3 regions of the Cupriavidus sp. YAF13 genome follow, and region 1 is predicted to be linked to each of the others. Evidence: predicted binding sites of a transcription regulator. Region 1 holds the regulator's gene; each other region holds the start of a gene.
The links. The regulator FliA, encoded in region 1, starts transcription of late flagellar genes. The targets are predictions, from matches to a motif close to CTAAAGTTTNNNNNNNNNNNGCCGNTA.
Positions count from the first base shown of each region.

Region 2: AB4061_RS24845 (YjfB family protein) is a predicted target of FliA. The motif match lies at 3,113-3,139, and genes of this name have one in related genera.
Region 3: AB4061_RS28270 (DUF342 domain-containing protein) is a predicted target of FliA. The motif match lies at 3,592-3,618, and genes of this name have one in related genera.

Region 1 is NZ_JBFRDD010000018.1:114,299-119,734, reverse strand. Features, by position in the region: gene flhF (flagellar biosynthesis protein FlhF) at 1-570, shown strand, start outside; gene AB4061_RS16805 (MinD/ParA family ATP-binding protein) at 574-1,392, shown strand; gene AB4061_RS16800 (RNA polymerase sigma factor FliA) at 1,433-2,149, shown strand; gene AB4061_RS16795 (flagellar protein FlhE) at 2,146-2,577, shown strand; gene AB4061_RS16790 (flagella synthesis protein FlgN) at 2,949-3,407, opposite strand; gene flgM (flagellar biosynthesis anti-sigma factor FlgM) at 3,462-3,767, opposite strand; gene flgA (flagellar basal body P-ring formation chaperone FlgA) at 3,935-4,654, opposite strand; gene flgB (flagellar basal body rod protein FlgB) at 4,877-5,287, shown strand; gene flgC (flagellar basal body rod protein FlgC) at 5,295-5,436, shown strand, end outside.
Region 2 is NZ_JBFRDD010000033.1:62,184-67,619, forward strand. Features, by position in the region: gene AB4061_RS24830 (TolC family protein) at 1-203, shown strand, start outside; gene AB4061_RS24835 (hypothetical protein) at 300-698, shown strand; gene AB4061_RS24840 (sensor histidine kinase) at 834-2,750, shown strand; gene AB4061_RS24845 (YjfB family protein) at 2,812-3,096, opposite strand; gene AB4061_RS24850 (S1C family serine protease) at 3,333-4,373, shown strand; gene AB4061_RS24855 (hypothetical protein) at 4,429-5,172, shown strand; gene AB4061_RS24860 (SMP-30/gluconolactonase/LRE family protein) at 5,194-5,436, opposite strand, start outside.
Region 3 is NZ_JBFRDD010000041.1:57,294-62,729, forward strand. Features, by position in the region: gene AB4061_RS28260 (LysR family transcriptional regulator) at 1-901, shown strand, start outside; gene AB4061_RS28265 (DNA-binding response regulator) at 910-1,419, opposite strand; gene AB4061_RS28270 (DUF342 domain-containing protein) at 1,722-3,389, opposite strand; gene AB4061_RS28275 (bestrophin family protein) at 3,711-4,664, shown strand; gene AB4061_RS28280 (class I SAM-dependent methyltransferase) at 4,837-5,436, shown strand, end outside.

The DNA.
Region 1 (5,436 bases):
GAGGGCGGCACCGATGCCGGCTTGCTGGTGTCGCGCGTGGTCGACCGCGAGAACGGCCAGACGCTCGCCGTGCACTACCTGCTGTGCGACCCGGCGCTGTCGGCCGAGGGCGCGCAACTGGCACGCTGGGCCCGCTGGGCCGAAGCCGGCGAAGCGCAACTGCGCACCCTGCGCCATGCGCTGGACCACCTTGGCCAAGGCGACGGCGGCCATGAACCCGCACAGGCCGAAGCGCAGGCCTGCGCCCGCTTGCTCGCGCTGCAGATGGGTGTGGCCGCGCTGCGCCTCGAGCAAGCCTGCGATGATTCGGTCGCCGCATTCCTGGCGCGGCTGACCGGCCGCGCGCCGGCTCGCCAGGCTTGCGGCGCAGCTGTGCTGGTCGAAGGCATCGGCCGTTTGCTGGCCTTGCTCGACGTGCTGGAAAACTATCCCGCCCGCAGCGGCCGCGCCACGCAGCCCGCCGTTCAGGAAGCGCCGCCGGAGACGTTGCAACTGGGCGGCGCCGGGGGCGTGCTCGAGGCGCGCATGAGCGCAAGCCGCGTGTTCGAGACGCTGGCGCAGGGAGAATAAGCCGTGAATTCACTCGCAACCGACCAGGCGGAAAGCCTGCGGCGCATGTTGGCGCCACGCGCCACGCGCCGCGTTGCCGTGGTCGCAAGCGATGCCGGTGCCGGGGCCACCACGGTGGCACTGGGGCTGGCCAACGCCCTTGCCCTGCAAGGCGAACGCGTACTGCTCGTCGATGAGGACCGCTTCGGCGCCCGCGCCACCCGGCTTGCCGGCGCCATGCCGGAAGGCACCCTGGCCGCGGTGCTGGGAGGCGCGGTGACGCTCGACGCAGCGCTCGGCAAGCGTCCCGCCGGCACCGTTGCTGTGCTGCCGGGCAGCCCCCAGGCCAATGGCGACCTGCAGTTGCTCAAGTCGTTTCGCACCGTGCTCAGCGATGCCCGCAGCGATGCGGATGGCGGCTTGTCGCAAATGGCTGGCGCGGCGCATAACCTCATCGTGGTGCTGCGCGCGGAGCCGGCCTCGATCAAGGCCGCATACGCGTGCATCAAGCAGCTCAATCACCTGTACGCCTGCCGGCGTTTCCACCTGGTGATCAATGCCGCCGCCGGGGACGCCGCCGCCAGTGCGGTGCTGGGCAACCTGGCCCGTACCGCCAGCCAGTACCTTGGCGTCGAGGCCAGCCCCGCGGGCAGCCTGCCGCACGATCCGCTGGTCGAGCGCAGTACCGCATTGGGCCGTTGCGTGGTCGAGGCCTTCCCGGCCGCGCCCGCCACCGCCGCATTACGCCGAATTGCCACAGGCATTGCCAGCTGGCCAATGTCCACCGATCCCCGTTCAACCCTGTCGGCACCAATGGCGCCGACGGCCACGGCCCTGGCCTAAGCGCCGGGACCTGCAAGCTAGGACTCACGAGAATTCCACCATGTATACGATTCAGGGAAAGCTCGAACAGACTGATACCGTGACGGCGCATGCGTCGCTGGTGCGTCGCATCGCCTTGCAACTGGCGGCCAAGCTGCCTGCCAGCGTGCAGCTCGATGACTTGATCCAGGCCGGCATGATCGGTCTGCTCGACGCCGCCAAGCGCTATGAAGACACCCACGGTGCGCGTTTCGAGACCTACGCCAGCCAGCGCATTCGCGGCGCCATGCTCGACGAGGTGCGCGCCAACGACTGGCAGTCGCGCAGCCTGCGCCAGTTCACGCGGCGGATCGAGCGCACCGTGCGCGGCCTGGAGCAAACGCTGGGCCGTGCGCCGCTCGATTCCGAAGTGGCCCAGGAACTGGAGCTGCCGCTGGACGAATACCAGACGCTGCTCAACGAGGTCTATGGCTGCCAGCTGCTGCACTATGAAGACTTCGAGCGCTCTGGCGAAGAGGACTTCCTCGACCGGCACCTGAGCGTGAGCGATGACGGCAACCCGCTCACGGTGTTGATGGAGAGCGGCATGCGCGAAGCGCTGATCCGCGCCATCGAGCGCCTGCCCGAGCGGGAGAAGCTGGTGCTGTCGCTGTGCTATGACCAGGAGCTGAACCTGCGGGAAATCGGCGCGGTGCTGGAAGTCACCGAGTCGCGTGTGTGCCAGATCCGTAGCCAGGCGATCACACGGCTGCGTTCGCAGTTGCGCGGGTTGCTGTGAGCTACTGGCCCAAGCGCTTCGCCGCGTTGACGCTCGCCGTGGCGTGCTGCCCGGCACTGGCAGCGCCTGGCGGGCAGGCGCTGCATAGCTGGTCGGCTTCGGTGAACGGGCCTGCGCTGTACAGCAAAGGCCTGCGTACCGTTTCCGTCCCGATTTCACCGACCGGCTATTTGCCGCAGGCGCAGGGCGCAATCACGACAGTGCGGTGGCGCTATAGCTTCTCGCGTACGCCGCCGAATGCACTACAGGCTTACCTATGCAATGCGCAGCGGTGTGTATTGCTTTCGGGGGCTGAGGGGCTGACCGAGGCGTTTAGCGGGGATGACGCTGCCAAGGGCTTTGTGTTTGCCTTTCAGGTGCCGGGGAAGGGGGCGTTGACGCCGGTCTTGATTGGGCAGGCTAACGAGGTGACGGTTGGGTTTCGGTGAGGGGGGCTTAACCGCAACCGCTTAACCGCAACTGCAACCGCAACTGCTTAACTGCAACTTCAACTGCAGTTTCACCACCCCTGCGGGGCGGCGACCTACTTTCTTGTCTCGCCAAGAAAGTAGGCAAAGAAGGCGACCCGGATGCGGCGAGGCGCCGCATAGCGGGAGATTCAAACCATCACGGCTCGCTTCGCGTCGCCCCTGGGTGTTCCCCGCCTTGGGGGCGGGTCACACGGCTAAACCGAGGCGTTGGCCTATCCCCCCCTGCTGGTTTGCTTCCCTCTCCCACTTGTGGGAGAGGGGCCGGGGGAGAGGGCGGGCACTCGCAAGAACGAGATGCCACAAACTACCCAACTCAACCGCTATCCAACTCAACCAGTCGCCAGACTGACCCCTTGCGGCCCGTTCTGCGCGCGCCCGTCGCGCCCATACAGCGTTGTGTTGTCACCCCGTTGCCGCAACGCCAGAATCGCTTCCTCGGTGAACTCGAGGTGCGCATCCACAACCGCGGCATTCAGCGCATTGGCGTCGCTTGCAGCGCGTGCCGCAAACACCAGCGTCCGCCATGCGGCTTCCACCGACGGATCGATCTGGCGCCCGAACAGCTGGCCGCCCGCGCCGGTGCGAATTCCCATGGCGCCCATCTGCGCCTCGCGTGTGCGTGTCAGCGCGCCCAGCAATCCGGCCAGTTCGACCTTGCGTTCCAGCACCCCGGCAAGGGCCTGGTAATCGCCGGCCTTGATCAGGCTTCTTTCTTCGCCCAGCAAGGTGGCGAACTCCTGCGCGAGCTCGGTTTCGCGGCGCAGGTTCTGGATCAGGGACTGGCTCATGGCTTGCCTATCTTGGGGTGGGGTTGGCGATGCGGCCCGTAGCAAGCCGCGATGTCAGGCGCCGCCGCTGAGTTCGCGCAGGGACGCGAGCAGGCCGTCGGCGATCTTGCTTGGGTCGATCTTGATGCGGCCTTCGGAGATGGCCTGGCGGATCTCTTCGACCTTGGCGGTGTCGATATCGTCGTCATGGTCTTCTACCATGCGCGCGCCGATCTCGCGCACCTGGGCCGACAGGGGGCTGCTGACGCGCACGCTGGACGTCTCCGGGGCAGCCGTCGATCCGGGGGCGCCGGCCACGCTGCGCACGGCGCCGTCGATGGCGTCGCTCGGCCTCGACGAGGTGGTCTGATTGATCTTCACGATGATTCCTTGCTGGGTACCTTTGGCTTATCGGATGCTTCGGGCGAAACTTTAGGTCGAATTGCGACGCCGCGGCGCCGTTTTTCCGGCCCCGGAGCGCGCGGTATTGTCTCATGAGCCCGCCCATGAGACGCATGCGCAACTCCAGGCGTCGCCGTCCCGATTCCCTATTGCTGCAGCACCACCGTGTCGCCGTTGCGCACCAGCGCATTGACCACCTGACCGCTCTTGAGCCGCACCTGGACGTTATTGCCCACTGCGGCCTCGGCCATGACCTTGCCTTCGCTGCTGAGCTGGAACGAATCGCCTTCCACCAGCACCGTCACGTTCTGGCCCTGGCGTACGGCAATGGCTTTCTTCAGCAGATCCATCCGCATCGGGGAACCCGCCGCGATGCGGTTGGCCGCCACCGCGCCGCTCACCTGAGCGGGATCCGTCACCACCGCGCGCGGCAGCGACGCCAGGTCGCCCTGGCGGACTTCCATGTCGGCCGCATCGATGGCCTCGCCGGGCATCAGGTTGCGCCCGGCCACATAGTAGTCGGCCACCACCGACACGCGCGCTTGCACGTAGCGGGTCCAGGGACGTTCGCCGGCGCAGCGCACGCCGACCGAGACCCGGCCCCAGGGGGACGCGCCCGGCGGCAGGAACGGCTCGGGCAACGGGCAATCCGGCGCGCGCCCGCCCGAGGGCGGCACCACCTGGATGGTGGCCTTGCCGGGCAGGCCGGCAGTCTGGCGCTCAAGGAATTGTTCGACCGCGGCGCGCACCGGGTCTTCGGGATACGGCGAGGGCGGCGCCGCGCCGGCGCTGCCGGCCAGCGTGCCGCCAGCGGCCAGCACGCAGAGCAGGGCGCGCGCCGCGGTGGCGCGGAAACGAGGGTTCATGTGTACATCCAGGCAAGGAAACGACGCGGGCCGCACCGCGAAAGCGGGTGCCGCGTGCGTGTCAACGGGTCCTATTGTAGGCAGCCCCGCGTTCTTGCTCGAGTCGAAATGCGCGGTTTTCTTTGCCCTATTCGTGCGATTGGCATGACGGGGCCGCCCCTAAGATGGCACACCTGAAGAAGGTCGACCTTCGTTGCTCTCCCCCTCCAGCGAGACACAGACATGATTGACAGACTCGATGCGGCGTTGCGCTTCCAACAAGAAGCGCTGAGCTTGCGGACCCAGCGGCAATCGGTGATTGCCTCCAATATCGCCCACGCCGACACACCCGGCTACAAGGCGCGCGACTTCGATTTCTCCAGCACGCTGGCGCAAAGCGTCGAGCGCGGAAAGCAAGCCGAAGGCGTGTCGCTGTCCACCACCTCGGTGCGCCACTTGCCGGGCGTGACGTCTGCGTTTGCCGACAAGATGCAACTCGACTACCGCATCCCGATGCAGTCGAGCATCGATGGCAATACCGTCGAGATGGACACCGAGCGCGTGGCCTTTGCCGACAATGCGGTGCACTTCGAGTCCGGGCTGACCGTGATGAGCGCCAAGATCAAGACCATGCTGTCGGCCATCCAGCAGTGAGCACGCCATGCCAGCAATGAACATCTTCGAAGTCGCCGGTTCGGCCATGGCCGCGCAGTCGCAACGCATGAACGTGACCGCGTCCAACCTGGCCAATGCGGACAGTGCGGTCGGCCCTAACGGCCAGCCCTACCGCGCCAAGCAAGTGG
Region 2 (5,436 bases), on a different contig from region 1:
GCGACTCGGTGATCGCCGATGCCGACAGGGTGCTGGACGGCATGCGCCAGTCGTACCGTCACGGCTCGGCCTCCCTGCTGGAACTGCTCGACGCGCAACGCACCGCGGACGAGACCTACCTCGACTACCTCCAGGCCCAGGCGGACCTGGCGGGCGCCACGGTGGAGCTGCAACTTTCCACCGGCTTGCGGCCCGCGCTTTGAAGGCCCGGTGCGCTCGGCCACGGCCGGGCGCACCAAACGCTTCGATCGCTTCGATTGCTTCGATTGCCTCGCATCAAAATTCAAAGGAGAGCTGCCATGAAAGCCGTCAACCTTGCGCCGCCCGTCCAGCGGTGGCGCCTGTATCGCCTGAGCGTGATCGCGCGGCTGGACGATGTGCCCGACGTGCGCGTGGCCATGCGTTGCGCCACCAGCGACTGCGGCCAGTACCCCGCCAACGAGCGGCAGATGCCGCTCGGCCTGCCGCCAATCAAGTGCATGCTGAGCTTTGAGATCCGTATGCCGCAAATGCGGGCCGGGCAGTTGCTGGTTGCGCTGGAACGTGCCTTGGTGTCCGTGCCCATCATCCTGCTGCGCCTGGAGGTCATGGGCAACCATGCCGAGGCGGCACACGCCGAACGCCTGAAACGGGTGCCTTCACCCGCTGGCGGCACCAGCTCCAGGCCCGCCGCGAGCGCGCCGGCCGCGGTGGGGTGAAGCCCGGCCCATCCCGCCTGAAGGCGCGGCGATGGGCCGCGCAACCGGTGCGATTGACCGAGCTCCGGCGCAAAGCTACGATGGGCGCGGCGGGGCCATCATCCCGCACCCTTGCGCCAAGCCCCAGACCAGCTCATGGTGATACCCCACGCGGCGGCAAGCGCCCCCGCCACGCCGGCTACCGCCCCCTTGCGGATGGCGCGCATCCTGTTGCCCCGCCCCCTGCTCACCGCAAAGCCGCTGCTAGCGCTTGTGCTCTGGCTGCTGCTCGCCTTGCCCGGCACATCGCCGCTTGCCGCCGGGCAGCCGCAGATCCTTGGCGAGGCCGCCATGATCACCGGCGACGGCACGCCGGCCACCGTCAGGCTGCCTTACTACTGGGACCGGTCCCGTCCCGGCCAGACCGGCGGCGCGCGATTTCTCCTGCGCTTCCCGGATTTGCCAGGCCGCCAGGGCATGGCCGCGCTGTATATCGAGCGGGCCGCCAATAGCTATGAAGTGCGCCTCAACGGCAGCCGCCTCGCCCACGCGGGCAGCCTGTCGGCCCCGGCGTCCTATGCCGGCCAGCAGCCATTGCTGATCCCGGTGCCGGCTGACCTGCTGCGCCCGGAGAACGAACTGATTGTCACGATCGCTGCCAGCGCCAGCTCGCGCGGCGGCCTGTCACGCGTGGAGTTTGGTGCCCCGGCACTGGTGGAGGCCCACTACCAGCGCGCGCTCTGGTTCAAGGTCATCGGCCCGATAGTCATCGCGGCGGCCAGTGTGCTGCTAGCTTGCCTGGCGGCGCTGGTGTGGTGGCGCCAGCGGGATCCCCTGTTCGGGTTATATGCCATCGCCGAGTTTGGCTGGTCTTTCGGGCTGGCCGAGTACTTCGTTTCCGACGACGCCGGCGCGCCCGATGCGTGGCTCGCGGTGGTGCTGGCCGGGCGGGCGGTCTTCATGTACGCGACCGCCAGGTTCGCCATCCTGGTGACCGGCCTGGAGGCGCGCTGGCTGCGCCGCGTGCTGCGGCTCTACCTGAGCGTCAAGCTTCCGCTGATCGCGCTGATGGTGGCGGCCCACAGCACCCGCGCCATGGTGCTGGCCAATGTGGTCGTCAATGTTGCGATGGCACTGTCGATCGTGGCCGTGCTGGTCCGCGCCGCCGTGACGCGCCCGGAGCGTGAGCGCACGGCGATTGCCGCCGCCCTTGGCCTCACCCTGCTCATCTCGATGCTGGATTTGATCCATGTCTGGTGGATCGGGGATGACTACTGGGACTCCTCCGTCACCCGCTACGTGTCGCTGATTTTCAGCCTGACCATGGGCTGGCTGCTGGTCGACCGCTACACGCGCGCCACACGCATGCTGGCTGCCCTGAACCAGAAGCTGGACAGGGCGGTCTCGCGCAAGGAGCAGGAACTGTATGCGCTGTACCGCCACTCCCGCGAGATGGAGCGCGAGCAGGCCACCCTGCAAGAGCGCGGCAGGGTCTTGCGCGATATCCATGACGGCCTTGGCAGCCAGCTGGTGGGCATGCTCTCCATGCTGCGCTCCGGCAGCCCTTCCACGCACACGTTGCAGCAACAGCTGCAGCATGCGCTGGATGCCCTGAAACTATCCGTCGATGCGCTGCAGGACACCGGCGGCGACCTGGCCACCGTACTCGGCAACCTGCGCTACCGGCTTGGCCCGCGGCTGGAGGCGGCGGGATTGCGGGTGGACTGGCAGGTAGCGCGCCTGCCGGCGCTGCACGACCTGACGCCGCAGCGGGTGCGTGAGCTGCACTACCTGTTGCTGGAGGTGTTTTCCAATGCCATGCAGCATGGCGGCGGCAGCGCTATCCGGGTCTCGGCGCGCCATGATGCCGGCCAGCAAGCCCTGGTCGTCGAGATCCACGACAATGGCCGCGGCTTTGCGCCCGAGGCTGCCGCGCACGGACGGGGATTGGGCAATATGCGCCGGCGTGCCGAGGCCATCGGAGCGGCGCTGGACCTGCGCTCTTCGGCGCAAGGGACGACCGTGCGGCTGGCGTTCGCGCTGGCGCCGCAGCCGCCCGGCTCCGCCGTTTAGCTCCCCGCACCCGTTCGATGTCAACCTGGGCGCGGGCAGCTCCGTTACCGGATTACCGGAATCAGACCTTGACGTCGATGTTCTGGCCAAGGTGAGGCGGATTGCTGGCCGGAACGCTGACTTGCGGCATCGAGCCCAGCAGGGTTGCCACGCTCTGAGCCTGCAGGTCCAGCGACTTGCGCAGCATCATGGTGGGCACCGGATCGCCGCCCGAGTTGCTAGCGGCACTGACGAGGGAAATATCCATTGAATGGTCTTCCAGGTTGAAATTGAGGTTGAGATTGAAGCTACCGTTGAAGCTGCGGCTGAAGCTACGATTGGCATTGAAGCCAGCGGGAAAGCGCACCTCCCAGCATCCATGTTGTCGGCCATCAACCGGGAATCTTTAGCGCGGCGGCCGCAATAGCGGGCCACCCGCTTGGCATCCGGAACGTTTATCATAGGCAGCCCGGCCGAACTGGCCGGGGAAAGACCAGACAGCCCGCACCGTCAGGATAGCGGCTGAATCCGGCAAAACCAGTCACCAGAATGAACATCATGGGTCGGGCGCAAAACATTGCGGGAAGCGTCGCTATTTCGTGTTTGGCTTTTGGCATCTCGACGGATTGCCTGGCGCTGGATTCGGCCGAACTCTATGAGCGGGAATCGCCCAGCATCTGGGTAGTATCCGTCTTTGACGCGCAAGGCACGCGGTTCGGCCTGGGCAGCTCGGTGGTGATCGGGCCGGAGGAACTGGTCACTAACTGCCACGTGCTCAAGAGCGGCAAATCCGTCAGCATCCGGCGCGAGAAGGTCACGTATGGCGCCAGCCTGGTGCACGCCGATGTCGAGCGCGACCTCTGCATCCTGCGCGCCAAGGGCCTCACCGCCCCGGCGGTAAAGATCGCGCCGCTGGCCGCGCTCAAGGTGGGGCAGAAGGTCTACGCCATCGGCGCGCCGCGCGGCTACGAGCTGACGCTGAGCGATGGCCTGCTCTCCTCGCTGAACAAGGACGAGCGCGACCGCATCGTCCGCCTCCAGACCACCGCCCCGATCTCCCCGGGCTCCAGCGGTGGCGGCCTGTTCAACACGGACGGGCAGCTCGTCGGCATTACCTACCTGATGCGGACCGACGCGCAGAACATCAATTTTGCCATTCCCGCGCAATGGATCAGCGAAGTGCCAGCGCGGTCCGCGCTGGCACTGCAGAAATTCCGTAGCGAGACGGCGTCCGCCGCCCCGCCTGCCATGGCGCTCCCGCCTGGCCAGCCTGGGCAGCCTGGCCAGGGCGCCACGGCCTACGCCCCGACCCGGCCTGCAGCCGGCCCGCAGGGCAGGCAACTGACCGGGGCCGAGCTGGCCAGCCATTTCACGCATCTCGGAAGGATCAATGCCATCGCGCCGTCCGGCGTTACGCTCTGGATGCAGGTCCGGGAAAGCGGCAGCCTGGATGTGACCAATTCCGTCAGCCGCGGCTATTCGTCCGGGCGCTACCGCATCGAGCCGGAAGCCAACCAGGTCTGCCTGGAGATGGCCAACCCGAGTTTCAACGCGATGCAAACATGCTATCGGCTGACCGAAGCCGACGGCCGCTATGTGATGCGATCCGCCACCAGCCCCTATTACTTTTCATACACGAAGTAGCAAGCGGGCGCCGGCCGCAACCGGTCGCCTCGCCATTTCTCTCAGGGCACAAGACATGGGAAACCGATATCGATATAGCGCCCCCGCCGCGCTGGCCGTAGCGTCGATGCTGCTGGGCGGCTGCGCGCCGACCACCGTCGGCGTGACCAGCCGCGCCAGCGACTACACCGGCAAGCCCACCCGCATGTATGTGCTGGGCACTACCGGCATGGGGTGGAACAGCGACTTCTCCGCGGCGTTCGCGGCCAAGTTCCGCGAGGTGACCCGGCAGTGCGGCGTGGAATCGGCGTACGACGAGATCTCGGGGCTGGAGCTGGACTCGACCGCGCTGACCGGCAGGATGCGTACGTTCGGCGCCGATACGGTGCTGACCATCGCCAACGGCGGGGGCGTGGTCAATGCGTCCGGCGGCCGCCTGTCGATCAACTATGGCACGACGCTGACGGATGTCAGGCAGAACCGCGCGGTGTGGAAAGGCAAATACACATTCAGCCGCGGCGGCACCCTCATCCCGATCGAGGAGCGCGCTGCAGTCCTGGCGATCGACATCACCAACAGCCTGAAGAAGGACGGCTTCCTCACCGGCTGCGCGCAGATCGCGCTGGGCCAGAATGGCCGGCTCGACCCGGCTGCCGTGCCGCATGCCGCCGCCGGCGGCGGCACTGGCAACGGCAACGGCCCGGCCGGCAGGACGAATACGATCAGCCCGGCCCGCCCGGCGCCACCCGTCTCCGCGCCTGCGGGCCCCGCTACCGCGGCAACCCTGCGGGACCTGCAAGACCTGCTGCCACCGAAGTGACAGGCGCGGGCGGCAACGGAATCAAGCGCCCAGCCCGGCCTCGTCCAGATCCGCGAACAGGATCGTGCCCGTCTCCGATTCGGTGACAAACACCTTGCGCGGCTGCCCCGGCTCAGCGGCGGGCTGGAACGCCAGGTTGGTGGTGGTTGCGCCTGCCGGGCTGGCGAGGATCGCCTCGGGCTCGCCGCGCTTGCTCAGCACCCACACGCAGCCCAGGCTGGCATGCGCCACGAACAGCCGGTCACGGCTGTCGATGGCCATGCC
Region 3 (5,436 bases), on a different contig from region 1:
CCTGAACCTGCTGGTCTCGCTGGACACGCTCCTGGCGGAATGTAATGTCACGCGGGCCGCGGCGCGCCTGCACCTGACCCAGCCCGCCGTTTCCACCCAGCTCGCGCGCTTGCGGCATGTCTTTGGCGATCCCTTGCTCATCCCCACGGAAACGGGCCGCGGCATGACGCCAACCGCACTGGCCAACGCATTGGCCGAGCCGCTGCATGCGGCCCTGAAGAACCTGGAATCCGTGGTGCGCCACCGCGCGGCGTTCAACCCGCTGACCGATACGCGGCGCTTTGTGGTGGCGGCCAGCGACAACGCCATTGCCGTGCTCGGGCTACGGCTGATGGAAACCTTGTCGGGGGTGGCGGGCCAGGGTGTGCAGATGGCATTCGTGGCAGCGGATCCCGCCACCATCGGCGCCAGGCTGGATCTGGGCGAAGTGGACCTGCTGATCGGCTCAGAGCGGATGGTGGCGCCGTCGATGAAGGCAAGGAAGCTGCTCGACGAGCGCTTCGTGATGGTCCAGCGCAAGCACCATCCGCGCGGCATGCGCCCGCTGGACCTGGATGCGTATTGCGCGCTGGAGCACGTGCTGGTCTCCACCAGCGGCGGCAGCTTCCACGGCTACATGGATGAGCAACTGGAGGCGCTGGGGCGGCGGCGCAAGGTGGTGCTATCGGTGCAGACCTTCACCCTGGTGCCGGAACTGCTCAGCCACAGCCACTATGTGGCCACGCTGCCGCGCCGGCTGGCGCAACGCTATGGCGACCGGCTAGACGCCTTTGCGCTGCCCGTCGAGGCGAACGGGTTTTCCTTGTTCGCGGCCTGGCATCCGCGCAACCATGCCGATCCGGCAATCCTCTGGCTGCGGGAGAGGATCGCCGCCGTGGCAGACGCAGCCGGGGTGGATTGAAGCGCGGCTCAGGCGGCCAGCACCTCGGCCTCGAGCATGCTGCTGATGGCGGCTTCCAGGGTCACAAGGGCTGCTGTCTTGGGCAGGCAGCAGCAGATGCCGTAGCCCATCTCCGGCGGCGGCATGTGCAGCCACATATTGTCCGACAGCAGCAGCACCCGCTGGGCGGGCAGCATGCTCCGCAGCTTGCGCAGCAGGCGCCAGCCGCTGGTCACGTCCTGCGGCATGCCAAACACCAGCAAGCCGGCCTCGCGGATCGTCGTCCCGTGCATGGAGAGATCATCGGGATCCACGCCGTCCACCTGCTCCACGCCAGGCATGCTCTCCAGCATGCGGGCCAGGCCAAGGCGCAGCAGCGCGCATTCGTCGATCACCACCGCCCTGAGCGGCGCCGTGCCGTGCGACGCTAGCGGCAGCCTGGCAACCTGCCGCGCCGACATGGCCGATGGCACGACCGGCGAGACGCCTCGCGAGGTGATGCTGTCTACGCCTGCCCGGCTGGTGAGTGCCATGTCCATGATCCCTCCTGTTGTCTTTTTCTGGAACGGCGCCAGCGGGGACGCCTGACAGGCTACTTTGCAAGGCACGTGCCAGCCGCCGGCGCGGGCTCTCTGGCGGAGCCGGGCTGGCCGCTGCGCCTTGTGGGGCAAGGGATTGGCGCTTGCGCGGGGGCTCGGGCGCCGCGGCCCGGGCGGGGCCGGGGCATGTTACGCGTCACGTAACGTGTTCCGCGTCGTGTTCCGCATTGTGTTTCGTGCGGCACATGCAAAACCGCCGCGCAAGAGCGCGGCGGCCGGCGTGCGACGGGACGCAGGGGGACTCAGACCAGCGCGATGCGGTCCTCCACCAGCCGGATGTGGCCGCCCGGCTTGTCCTCCATGATCTTCATCGACTTCTGCCCGATATGCAGGCTGCAACCGCCGTGAATGCGCCGGCTCACCTCGATGACCGCCTCGGGAGACGGGCGAAGCTGCTCGGCAAGCTTGGCGAGCCTGGCGTCAAGCGCAATCGAGTCGCGGGTAAGCTTGAACAGCGTGGCGCGCGCCTTCTCGCGCAGGTCGCCCACCGCTTTCTCGGGATTCTTGGCGAAGAAGCTGACCAGTTGCTGCACCTTGGCCTGCTCCGCCTCCAGCTGGCGGCGCTGGGCCTCAAGCTCGGCCTTCTCGGCTTCGGCGTAGGGATTGGTGCCCACCTGCACGGTGGTGGCGGTACCCGCGGAGGCGCCAAGGGTGGCGGTACGCACAGCCAGTTGCGCACGGCAGCGCCCGCCGGTGATGTTGCCCTGGCCGCCCTTGGGGCTGCCGGCAATGATGCTGCGCCCGGCGGAAACATCGCTCTGGCGGATGCCGCTTTCCACCTTGACCTCGGTGCCGGCCTCGACCACCGCGCTTTCGATGAAGCGCGCATGCAGCGAGCCCTTGCAGGTCACCCGCGCCAGCGCGACACCCTCGGCGCCCTGATGTGAACCTTGATGTGAGCCTTGATGTGTGCCCTCGGCCTTGCCAATGATGCCGCCTTTCACCACCACATTACCGCCCGCCTCCACATGGGCAGCCTCGATGGTGCCGCTGACGATCACGTCGCCGGTCACGCGCACGGTCATGCCGGTCCTGATATCCCCGTTGACGCGCAGCGTGCCGTCGAAGGTGACGTTGCCGGAGTGCATGTCGACCGCTTCCACATCGACCACCGGGCTCACCGATACGCCCTGCGCCGACAAGGCCGGCGAGCCGGAGATCGCCGCCACCAGTACCTCGGGATCGGCGGGATCCGGCGCCACGCCGGTCAGGCCGTCCGCAAAAGGCGGATCGATGGCCGGCACAGCGGGCACGACCTTGCCGAAGACGTCGATGCCGTCGCTGCCCTGGCGTGCCGGGATGCGCCGCATCAGCGGCGTGCCGGGATTCACCAGCAATAGCGTGCCCAGGTCGCGCAGGTCGATGCGGCCGCTTTCGTCCTCGGCCACCAGCGGCTTGGGAGGGGCCAGCAGGCTCTCGAAGCGCGCCGGCGTGCCAGGCAGCGGCGCGCGTCCCGTGGCAATCTCAAGCCCGTCGCAATAGCCGGCCTCGACCGCGCCACGCAGTGCCGCGCTGTCCGGTTCGGCCTTGACGCCGCGCTCGGCCAGCGCGGCACGGATATCGTCCCGTGTCACCTCGCGCCCGCCCTGCGGCGGCAGCAGGTTGAGCCGCACGCTCAGGTTGTCGCTGCTGACGCTGAGATCGAAGTAGCCGTCGGTCAGTTCGCCGATCAGCGCCTCCACGGGCGTCCCCTCGATGGCGCGCTGGCATTGCGCGAGAAAGGCGCCGATTGCCGCGGTATCCAGTTTCGCCTCCGCCCAGCCGCCCCTGGCCAGCGCCTCTTGCACCGCGGCGCGGTCTGGCGCCATGCGGCCCGGCATGGCGGCATATGCCGCGCGCAGCTGCCGCGCGCTGTCGTCCAGGCTAATCTGCAAGCCGCCGGCCTCTGTGTCTTGTCCCCGGTTTTCCATTCGGTTGTTCCCTTGATGGATCGTGTCCGGACGGCTCCGCCCCGTCCTCGGGGTCGTCCGCAATCCCGGCCTCGGCAGTGCCGCGCCGCCGCTGCGCCATGGCGCGGCCGCCCGGTGCCCGTGGCCTGCCAGGCAGGCCCTTGAAGCCGGGGATGTCATTGATGCGCTGCGGGATCTCGGTCCCTTTTGGCGCACACAACACCATCGGCCGATTCGCCGGAAACTTGAGCCGCGGCACCGCCAGCAACCCACCGCCATGGCGAAAAATGTACACTTCTGCCCATCGACGGAACGCCGTGCCGCAATGCCAGAGGATCACAGATGATTGTGCGAGACCGCCCATCGGGACTGAGGTTGTTCCTGGTCCTGCGAGGCTCGATCCTGTCGCGCATCTGGCGCGTGCTGCTGGTGAACCTGCTGGTAGCGGTTGCCGTCACGCTCAGCCACGGCGCGTTCTTCCAGCACAAGGTCACGCTCACGGCCATCCCCTTCACGCTGATCGGCCTGCCGCTGGCCATCTTCCTGGGCTTTCGCAATACCGCCGCCTACGATCGCTTCTGGGAAGGGCGCAAGCTGTGGGGAGAGCTGGTGGTGCGCAGCCAGAACCTGGCACGGCAATGCCTCAGCCTGATCGCGGACAACGTGCCGGACAGCGCCGGCCATAAACCGGCGGGCCTGAGCGACGCGCGCGTGCGCATGATCTCCCGCACGATTGCCTACGCGTACACGCTGCGCAACCGTTTGCGCGGCGCCAGCGCCGCCACCGGCCTGGACTCCGCGTGGCTGCGCCCGGCGGAGCTCGCCGACCTGCAGCGCAGCACCAATGCGCCCGCCTTACTGATGATGCGCATGGGCGAAGACCTGGGCCAGTGCGTGCGGCAGCACCGCGTCGAGCCCTGCCTCGCCGCCGGCATCGACGACACCTTGTCGGCCATGACGGCCACGGCGGTGGCGTGCGACCGCATACACAACACGCCCATCCCGTTCTCGTACACGCTGCTGCTGCACCGTACCGCCTACCTGTATTGTTTTTTGCTGCCGTTCGGGCTAGTGGATACCATCGGCTTCGTCACGCCCGTCGTGGTGGCCATCGTCGCCTACACCTTCTTCGGCCTGGATGCGCTGGGCGATGAGCTGGAAGAACCGTTCGGCACCAGTGCCAACGACCTGCCGCTCGATGCGCTCTGCCGCACCATCGAAATCGGCATGAAGGAAGCGCTGGGCGAGACCGCGCTGCCGCCGCCGCTCGTACCCGTGGATTACTGCCTGCTTTAGCGGGCTGTTTAGCGGGCTGTTCAGGGGGCCTGGCGAGGCGGCGCCGGCATGCGCCGGTTGCACCACTCGCCCGGGCAAGCGCGACTTTCGGTAAACTGCCGTTGTACCGGCGCAGCGTCGTCCGGCTTTGGCGCACGCCTCACCGCTTTTCCCCAGGTTCCAGACATCCCAGATGGCCCAGAAGTCCCCGGCGTCCAAGACGCCCGCCGCACCGGCGCCCAGTCCCCACGAAATCCGTCCCGGCCAGTCCATCGAGCTGCTCAAGGCGCTGCATATCCTCACGCGCGACGGCAAGATGAACCAGGACAGCCGCCGCAAGCTCAAGCAGGTCTACCACCTGTTCCAGTTCATCGAGCCGCTGCTGCAGGACCTCAAGCAGGATCACCCCGACGTGACGCTGGTCGACCACGGCGCCGGCAAGTCCTACCTCGGCTTCATCCTGTACGACCTGTTCTTCAAGGCGCAGCTCGACCAGTCGCACATCTACGGCATCGAGACGCGCGAGGAACTGGTGCGCAGCTCGCAAGAGCTCGCCAGCCGGCTGGATTTCAAGGGCATGTCGTTCCTGAACCTGTCGGTCGCGGATTCGATCACGTCCAATCAGCTTCCGCCCACCATCGACATCGTCACCGCGCTGCACGCGTGCAACACGGCCACGGACGATGCGATCCGCTTCGCGCTGGAAAAGCGCGCCAAGTACATCGTGGTGGTGCCGTGCTGCCAGGCCGAGGTGGCCGGCGTGCTGCGCAAGAACAAGGGCAAGCTGCTGGCC